2 regions of the Bacillus swezeyi genome follow, and region 1 is predicted to be linked to the other one. Evidence: a T-box and tRNA genes for the amino acid it is inferred to sense, from the RefSeq annotation. Region 1 holds a T-box; the other holds one or more tRNA genes.
What was found. A T-box is a leader RNA that pairs with one kind of tRNA and senses whether it is charged. The one in region 1 lies ahead of RBH91_RS15720 (valine--tRNA ligase), so its partner is inferred to be a tRNA-Val.
Positions count from the first base shown of each region.

Region 2: it has a tRNA-Val gene. The T-box ahead of RBH91_RS15720 (valine--tRNA ligase) is inferred to sense a tRNA for this amino acid. The anticodon was not compared.

Region 1 is NZ_CP133085.1:3,167,290-3,171,721, reverse strand. Features, by position in the region: gene RBH91_RS15735 (LysM peptidoglycan-binding domain-containing protein) at 1-462, shown strand, start outside; gene ysxE (spore coat protein YsxE) at 490-1,512, shown strand; gene RBH91_RS15725 (YszA family small membrane protein) at 1,533-1,724, opposite strand; T-box leader at 1,892-2,122, shown strand; gene RBH91_RS15720 (valine--tRNA ligase) at 2,183-4,432, shown strand, end outside.
Region 2 is NZ_CP133085.1:1,452,131-1,456,562, reverse strand. Features, by position in the region: gene RBH91_RS07025 (Rap family tetratricopeptide repeat protein) at 166-1,278, shown strand; gene RBH91_RS07020 (PhrK family phosphatase-inhibitory pheromone) at 1,278-1,403, shown strand; tRNA gene RBH91_RS07015 (tRNA-Val) at 2,145-2,217, shown strand; gene RBH91_RS07010 (hypothetical protein) at 2,238-2,579, opposite strand; gene RBH91_RS07005 (arabinan endo-1,5-alpha-L-arabinosidase AbnA) at 2,840-3,790, shown strand; gene RBH91_RS07000 (hypothetical protein) at 3,950-4,162, opposite strand.

The sequences.
Region 1 (4,432 bases):
ACCGGTGATGAAGAAACAAAAGAAACACCGTTTTTCGGCGCTCCTCCTCTCTTAGAAAATGAAGAAGAGGAAAGAGAGCCGGATTCATTTGACATTGAAGTAACCCAGGAATCAGCAGAAGAAGAGGAAGCAGGCGAAACGATCGAGATTCCTGAATACTCGTTTCATGAGCAGACAGAGCCTGAAAAAGAAGCAAGAGATGAATATGATGAAGAGAATGTATCCGCTAAAGAAAATGATAATGCTCTTTATTTGACAAAATTGTTTACAAAGCAGGGAGAGGAGGAGTTTTCGCGAATGAGGATGTGCATCGTTCAGCAAAATGATACAATCGATCTTCTGTGCGAACGCTACGACATTAATGCTCAGCAGCTCATACGAATGAATTCCCTTTCTCTTGATGAGGAATTAAAAGAAGGACAAATACTATATATTCCTGATTATCATAATAGCCATGCCTAATGTATTTGCAAAAATGTGGTGAACGGAATGGAAGACATCCAGTCTGTTTTAAATGAATACGGTCTTAGGGCTGAATATATAGAGCCTGTCAGTTCAAAAGTATGGAAGGTGTATACAGATCACGGTGTATTTGCTTTAAAAAAACTAGAAGCTTCAAGGAACGCCCGTTTTACAGAACAGATGATCATGCTGGAGGAAAAAGGCTATAGACATTTTGTTCCCGTCTACAGAAACCGCGGTGGGGAATTTTTGACCGGAGCGGGTGCTGAAGTTTGCTATTTAATGCCATGGCTCGCTCTTGAAAGAGAGGAAGAGCGGGATCAGAAACACGAATATTTGTTTAAAGAAATCGCGCTTCTCCATCAGAAAACGGAAAAAGAGCTTGGAATGAGGCGGGAAGATATACTCAGGCACTATCAAAGGACAAAAAGCGAATGGGAGGCGCAGAAGCGAAAATATGAAGAAATGGTAAGCAGAGCGGAAACCGAATGGTATATGTCCCCTTTTCAGCTTCAGGCAGCTATGTATTACAGAGAGACGATATCAGCCGTTGATTTCGCGCTTAGCCGCCTTGATGAGTGGCATGAAGCCATCAAAGATAAAGAGTCTTCCAGAATGGTTTTAAACCACGGACAATTGTCGGTTCGTCATTTTCTGTATAACGATATGGGAACGGGCTATTTTACAAACTTTGAAAAAGCGGGATATGCACCGCCTGCGAATGATCTGATCGTGTTTTACACCAGAATGTTTAAGACCAATCCTGTGATGTGCACAGATTGTGTAAACTGGTTTTATACGTATCACAATGTTTATCCTTTGCAAGAGGAAGAAATCCGTTTATTCTTAAGCTATATGGCTTACCCTGGGGCGGTCTTTTCTGTGCTCGACCGCTATCAGACAGAGAAGAGAATCGGAGAACAAGAAGCTTGTACGAGGCTGCTGAAGGCGTATTGGCAAATGAAAAATGCCGAGCCGCTCGTGATGAATATCCTTGAAACAGAAGAAAACCGAAAATTGCAGGAAGAAACAGAGTCCCCATCATCATGATGCGGACTTTTTTGCATGCATTAAATCCAATCAAGGTGGAAGGCGCATGCAAGGAATATCAAAATGCCCAAAAGGAGAACGTCAAATGTCGTTGGGAAGATAATGGTTCGAATGCCTTGAAAGATCGTAATCGGGAGGACGATCTGGACAGCGACAAGCCTGATTTGTTTCAGCCAAGGCTGGAGTGAGTGTGTGTTGAATTTTTTTCGCACCTTATGCCTCCTCTCCTTTTCGTTACAGCATCATATGAGAAAAATAAACTCGTGTGCATGGCCCAGCCTTGTATAAAACAAGATAAAAACGGAAAAGATGATTGACGAAATTGAAAAAGATTTAGTAATATAAGAACAAGAAAAAGTACGTGCTGAAAGATCAATAGACACCCGCTTTGAATGGGAAGAGTACAAAAACAGACGCTTACAGAGAGGGATGCCCATGCTGAAAGGCTTCCCAGCCAGTCTTTTTTGGAAGGTCGCCCAGGAGCGCAATTTCTTGAACTGAAAAGTAGAGAAATTCGGGAAAGTCCCGTTATCCCATTTAAGTGCATGAATGTGTGTTTCGCATTCATGAAAAAAGGTGGTACCGCGAAAGAGTTCTCTTCGTCCTTTTATTAGGATAAAGAGGGCTCTTTTCTATTGATCAGCCGTTTAACATTGCTGGAGGTTTAAAAATGGATAAACAAGAACTGACGATGCCGACAAAATATGATCCGGCCGTAATTGAAAAAGACAGATATGAATATTGGGTGAACGGCAAATTTTTTGAAGCCGCAAACGATCCGGAAAAAGAGCCGTATACCGTTGTCATCCCCCCGCCGAATGTAACCGGAAAGCTGCACTTGGGGCATGCTTGGGATTCGACGCTGCAGGATATTGTGACAAGAATGAAACGGATGCAGGGATATGACGTGCTCTGGCTGCCGGGGATGGACCATGCTGGAATTGCCACACAGGCAAAGGTTGAAGCAAAGCTCCGTGAAGAAGGCAAAACACGCTATGACCTGGGACGCGAAAAATTCCTTGAAGAAACATGGAAGTGGAAAGAGGAATACGCCGACTTCATTCGTAGCCAATGGGCAAAAATCGGCCTTGGCCTCGATTATTCAAGAGAGCGTTTCACCCTTGATGAAGGGCTTTCAAAAGCGGTTCGCGAAGTTTTCGTCAAGCTTTATGAAAAGGGCCTGATCTACCGCGGGGAATATATTATCAACTGGGACCCTGCGACAAAGACGGCTTTGTCTGATATTGAAGTCGTTTATAAAGATGTTCAAGGCGCGTTCTATCATATGCGCTATCCGCTGACAGACGGTTCAGGCTCCATTGAGATTGCGACAACCCGTCCTGAAACCATGCTGGGAGACACGGCAGTCGCGGTGCATCCAGAAGATGAACGGTATCAACATTTAATCGGAAAAACGGTTGTTCTGCCGATCACCGGAAGAGAAATTCCGATTGTCGCAGATGAATACGTCGATATGGAATTCGGCTCAGGCGCTGTTAAAATCACGCCTGCCCATGATCCGAACGATTTTGAAATCGGAAACCGCCACAACCTTGAACGGATTCTTGTCATGAATGAAGACGGAACAATGAATGACAATGCCCTTCAGTATAAAGGAATGGATCGTTTTGACTGCCGCAAAGCAATCGTCAAAGACCTTCAAGAACAGGGCGTTCTTTTCAAAATCGAAGAGCATGCGCATTCCGTTGGTCATAGCGAGCGCAGCGGCGCAGTCGTTGAACCGTACCTTTCAACACAATGGTTCGTCCACATGCAGCCGCTTGCCGATGCGGCAATCGAATTGCAAAGAAGCGAAGGGAAAGTCAATTTTGTTCCAGACCGCTTTGAAAAAACATATCTTCACTGGATGGAAAATATCCGTGATTGGTGCATCTCCCGTCAGCTGTGGTGGGGTCATCGGATTCCGGCTTGGTATCATAAAGAAACAGGTGAAGTCTATGTCGGACTTGAAGCGCCTGAAGACGCCGAAAGCTGGGAACAGGACAAAGATGTTCTTGATACGTGGTTCAGCTCGGCGCTGTGGCCGTTTTCAACGATGGGATGGCCTGATATTGACGCTGAAGATTTCAAGCGCTATTATCCGACAAACGTCCTTGTGACCGGTTATGATATTATTTTCTTCTGGGTATCCAGAATGATCTTTCAAGGTATCGAGTTTACGGGAGAACGTCCGTTTAAAGATGTCTTGATTCACGGACTCATCCGCGATGACCAGGGCCGCAAGATGAGCAAATCACTCGGAAACGGCGTCGATCCTATGGAAGTGATCGATAAGTACGGATCTGATTCACTGCGCTACTTCCTTGCGACAGGAAGCTCACCTGGGCAGGATCTGCGCTTCAGCTTTGAAAAAGTTGAATCAACATGGAATTTTGCGAACAAGATTTGGAATGCCTCAAGGTTTGCATTAATGAATATGGATGGCATGACATACGATGAACTCGATTTATCCGGTGAAAAATCGGTCGCCGACAAGTGGATATTAACGAGGTTGAATGAAACGATTGAAACGGTGACACAGCTCGCTGAAAAATATGAATTCGGTGAAGTCGGCCGCCACCTTTACAATTTTATTTGGGACGATTTCTGCGACTGGTACATCGAAATGGCCAAACTTCCGCTTTACGGCGATGATGAAGCGGCGAAAAAGACGACCCGCTCCGTCTTAGCGTATGTGCTGGATCAGACGATGCGTCTTCTGCATCCGTTTATGCCATTCCTGACAGAAGAGATTTGGCAGCACCTTCCTCATGAAGGAGAATCTATTACTGTCACGAAGTGGCCTGAAGCCGTCAAAGAATACTCCGACAGCGAGGCTGCGGCAGATATGAAACTTCTCGTTGAAGTGATCCGCGCCGTACGGAACATCCGCAGCGAGGTCAATACGCCGCTCAGCAAA
Region 2 (4,432 bases), 1.7 Mb from region 1:
CAACTGTGTCCTAGAGATCAAGAGAAAAGCTGCAGACAGTGTTTCAATGGTCATTAACCATTTTGCGGGATGACGCAAAGATTATTTTTTCAATCAAATTGATTTCTGTTATGTTAAAATGATGTAAATATTATTCTGAATTTTTTAAGAAAGAGGGGAGTCCTCATGAGCAAGGTTGCTTCAGAAATCGTTGCCGGCATATTAAATGAACTTCATCTCGCCATCAAAAAACAGGAGGCAGATCAGGCGACTAAGCTCTTTCATCAAGCGAAGTCAATGTTTGATGGGATGGAGGAAAATCAGAATGTACTATTGTATTTTTCTCTGCTTGAAGAAAGATACAAAATGATGCTGTACGATATTAAAGGAGAAAGATTGCCGTACCGTTCGCGCTTTAACGATGACAGCCTGGAATACGCCAGGCAAACTGATCATATGATCGATTTTTATTTCTACTTTTTTGAAGCCATGTATGAGTCGTATAACAAAAATTTTGAGCGTGCCATCAGTCTATATAAAGTAGCAGAGAAGAAGCTGTCCAAAATACCGGATGAAATTGAAGCAGCTGAATTTTACTCAAAAGTGGCCTCTTTATATATGTCATTGCGGCAAAGCGTTGTTTCTCTCAACTACATAAACCAAGCCATTAACATTTATAAAGGGCATAAAGGCTATGAGAAAAAACTGGCCATTTCAATGGTTGTCATGGCAACAAACTATATGCATATGGGGCGCTATAATGATGCGGAAGCTTATTATGACCGCGCGATCAGCATATCAAAAGAGCTGAACGACCATTTTCTTGAAGTGATGCTGTATCATAATGTAAGCATTGTCTATTCTGTTGCCGACAGACCCCATGATTGTATAAATGCCCTGAAAAAGCCTTTGTCAAATGAAAGCTGGTGCTCTTCAGGCTACTTGATCAACTCGATCTATATGATAACGAGAGAGCTTTTCAAGATCGGAAAAAACGACGAGGCTCATATCTATTACCAAAAGGGCCTAAAAGAATTAAAGCGAAGAGAAAATAAAATATATGAGGCAAAGCTGAATATCGTATATGAACTTTATTCCAAAAACACATCGGAAAGCATTGACAACTGCCGATCATATCTTCATTATTTAATTGAGAGGAATGATTTGGATGGAGCAATTGAACTTTCTCTCATTATATCCAAACATTATGAAGAAAATGAAGATTACCAGGAGGCCTTAGAATTTGCAAAAAAAGCGATTCAGGCTGAGAACAAAATGAAACGTTTGGAGGGAATTTAATGAAAAAATTAGTTCTTTGCATGACAATCATGGCGTTCGTACTAGGCGGCTTATCGGTATCCGGCAGCAGTCAGGCCAATCAGTCTCATATTCACGAGACAGCAGAATTGCCTGTTGGTACGTAAAAAAGCAATCATAAAAGGTACAGGCCCCTCTCAGGTGAGAGGGGGTTTTTGTTGGCTTTTGTACAGAATATTGTTCCTTATTTATCTTTTGTATAGTATCTTTATAGGTGGATAATTGATGCATGAGACTAGATACATATGACGGATTAATTGAAAATAAAGAAAAGAGGATGGGTGTTAGTCATTGGTTATTTTGCAGCCTACTTTATCAAGCAGCCGATTTTAAGAACCGGACGTAGTTTCTTTTCATCTATAGTGTTAAATACTCTATAAGAGACTTTAAAATTGGATTTGGATATTAGGCTATACATTCACATCATTTACGATTGCTCATGAGCCTTCTTTTGCAATTCAGATTATTTTTATATTATTACCTGACTTCTTCTTTCAAAGAAAGATTCAACCAAAATTCCGGATGTATATTTGTATATTTTATACCCTACAGGATTGATTTATTATAATAATCTGCAGGACTTATTTTTTGCACCTTCCCAACTTCCCCTCTGCCGCTTTATTACATATGAGTGATTTAGTGCTTAATCTCATCTTGTGAAATTAACTGAGTTTCTCTGTAATCGTAAAATGTTTCACTAATTCTCTCTTCTCTACAGCGGCATTCTCTCGTTAAACAAGTTCCATAGAAAAAGCTACAAAAGAGTTCAAAAAAACAGTTGACGAAATGATGTAATCCGCATATAATAGAACTTGTCAGTAAGACAAATACCCAGTGTTACATATCATGATTCCGTAGCTCAGCTGGGAGAGCGCTACCTTGACAGGGTAGAGGTCGCTGGTTCGAGCCCAGTCGGAATCATACCGACAAACCCTTGTATATCAAGGGTTTGTTTTTTTATGCTTAGCTTTGACAACAACTGGATGAATCGAATTATTGGCAAACTCCTTTTTCAAAGACAGACGGACTTTAAGACGGCTGTCTTTTTGTCTTAAAAAGCGTACAATATTCCGAATAGGACAGGTAAGGCGATTTCGGGTAAATTCATTTGCAGGCTTGCTCATCATAGGGTAAGTAAAAGCTATTTCGCCGGTTCTGGTCATTAATAGAGAATGATGCCCTTTAAGACGGCTCTTCATTTCATGTTCAAAGTATTTCATAATGTCGGTAAGCGTGAGATGCGTCGGAACAAAAAAAGGTGAGCAAATTATTTTTTCTATCATTGATTATAACAACAGGTCGAAATAACCATCATAATCATTAAACGGTTGAACAACAAAATTACCTTTGACCGATTGCAATCTTCTGACAGCCATTTTCTTGGTTGTCAGTTTTATTTTGGGACTAGAAAACAAGTCCAATGTCCGATTTAGGGATCATAAACGCCTGCTAAAATAAGGTGCGGAATGTAAGGAAATTCTATTTACTCAAAGAGGAGGGCCGAGTTTTTATAACAAACGCGAAAATTGAAAGGAGAACGACTGTGTCTAAGTCTATCTTATCCGCTTTTATTTTATTATTTCTGCTTATTTTTTCGGCAGCTGAACCAACATCAGCGGCTTTTTGGAATACCAAAGGGGACAATACCATTCATGATCCTTCCATGATCAAAGAAGGAAATACATGGTATACATTTGGAACGGGCGTTGGCAACGGCATCCGTGTCATCAAATCTACAGACGGAAAAACTTGGAGTGCGTCGCCAAGCATTTTTTCAACTCCATTATCATGGTGGGAAAAATATGTACCGAAACATGAAAAAAATCAATGGGCGCCTGATGTCAGCTATTATAATGGACGGTACTGGCTTTATTACGCGGTATCGTCGTTCGGCTCGAATACTTCGGTGATCGGGTTGGCTTCAACAGACCGAATCTCTTCCGGGAAGTGGCGCGATGACGGGCTAGTCATCAGGACGACGACTTCCAGCAATTATAATGCGCTTGACCCGGATATGGTCGTTGATAAAGAAGGAAATCCATGGCTTTCCTTCGGCTCATTTTGGAGCGGCATCAAGCTTACAAGGCTTGATAAAAACACAATGAAACCTACAGGGAAGCTTTATTCCATCGCTTCAAGGCCGAGCAATGGCGGAGCGCTTGAAGCACCGTCTATTACTTACAAAAACGGCTACTATTATTTATTCGTTTCATTCGATAAATGCTGTCAAGGTGTGAACAGCACGTACAAGATCGCTTACGGCCGCTCAACAAAAATTACGGGACCTTACTATGACAAAAGCGGCAAGAAAATGACGGAAGGCGGAGGCACAATCCTCGACTCCGGAAACGACCAATGGAAGGGCCCAGGCGGCGCAGATATCGTGAACGGCAACATCATCGTCAGACATGGTTATGATGCGCTTGACAATGGGGCGCCTAAACTGCTGATCAATGATTTAAACTGGGATTCCAAAGGTTGGCCGAAGTATTAGTTCTAAACCGGGCAGATATTTTCTGCTTGGTTTTTAACATCTAAAAAGAGCTTCATCCCGTCTCGGACTGTCCCTCCATTACATTTCACCACTCCGCTTTTCACCGGGTTTGCGTTGTATGAAAAAAAGAGGAAGACATTAAAGATCTCCCTCTTTTTTCTAACTGTTTGTGAATATCCTTATTGTTTTGTCTTTGACTGCCAAATTTATATTCCACCTAGGACTAATCATCAATTCTCCAGTATTTGAAACACTTATAATCGCATGTATCTCATCTGCTTGATCATTCAGCAATACGATTTTGTTTTGCTGCTGGTCTATTGTGATATCAATATTTTCTTGTATCTCTAAGTACCAATCTTGGAACTTCATTCCATCACTCTCCTTTATAATCGCTGCCTTTCCAAAACTGCTTAGCTAGATGATCTTTTTCCCCATTTCATTTTAGTTCGATCATCTCCTTTATATTTTGCTATGTCTTCAGCTATGAATTAACCATTCACCATCCAGATTGATCTCACGGCTTGCGGAGCGAGCAAATTCAAACCGGACTGCTCATTCCTTCTTATGTGTCCAAAATGTTGCGGCTCCAACACCTGAATATTTCCAAAAAAGCAGAAGAACACCCCTCCCCTCCAAGTC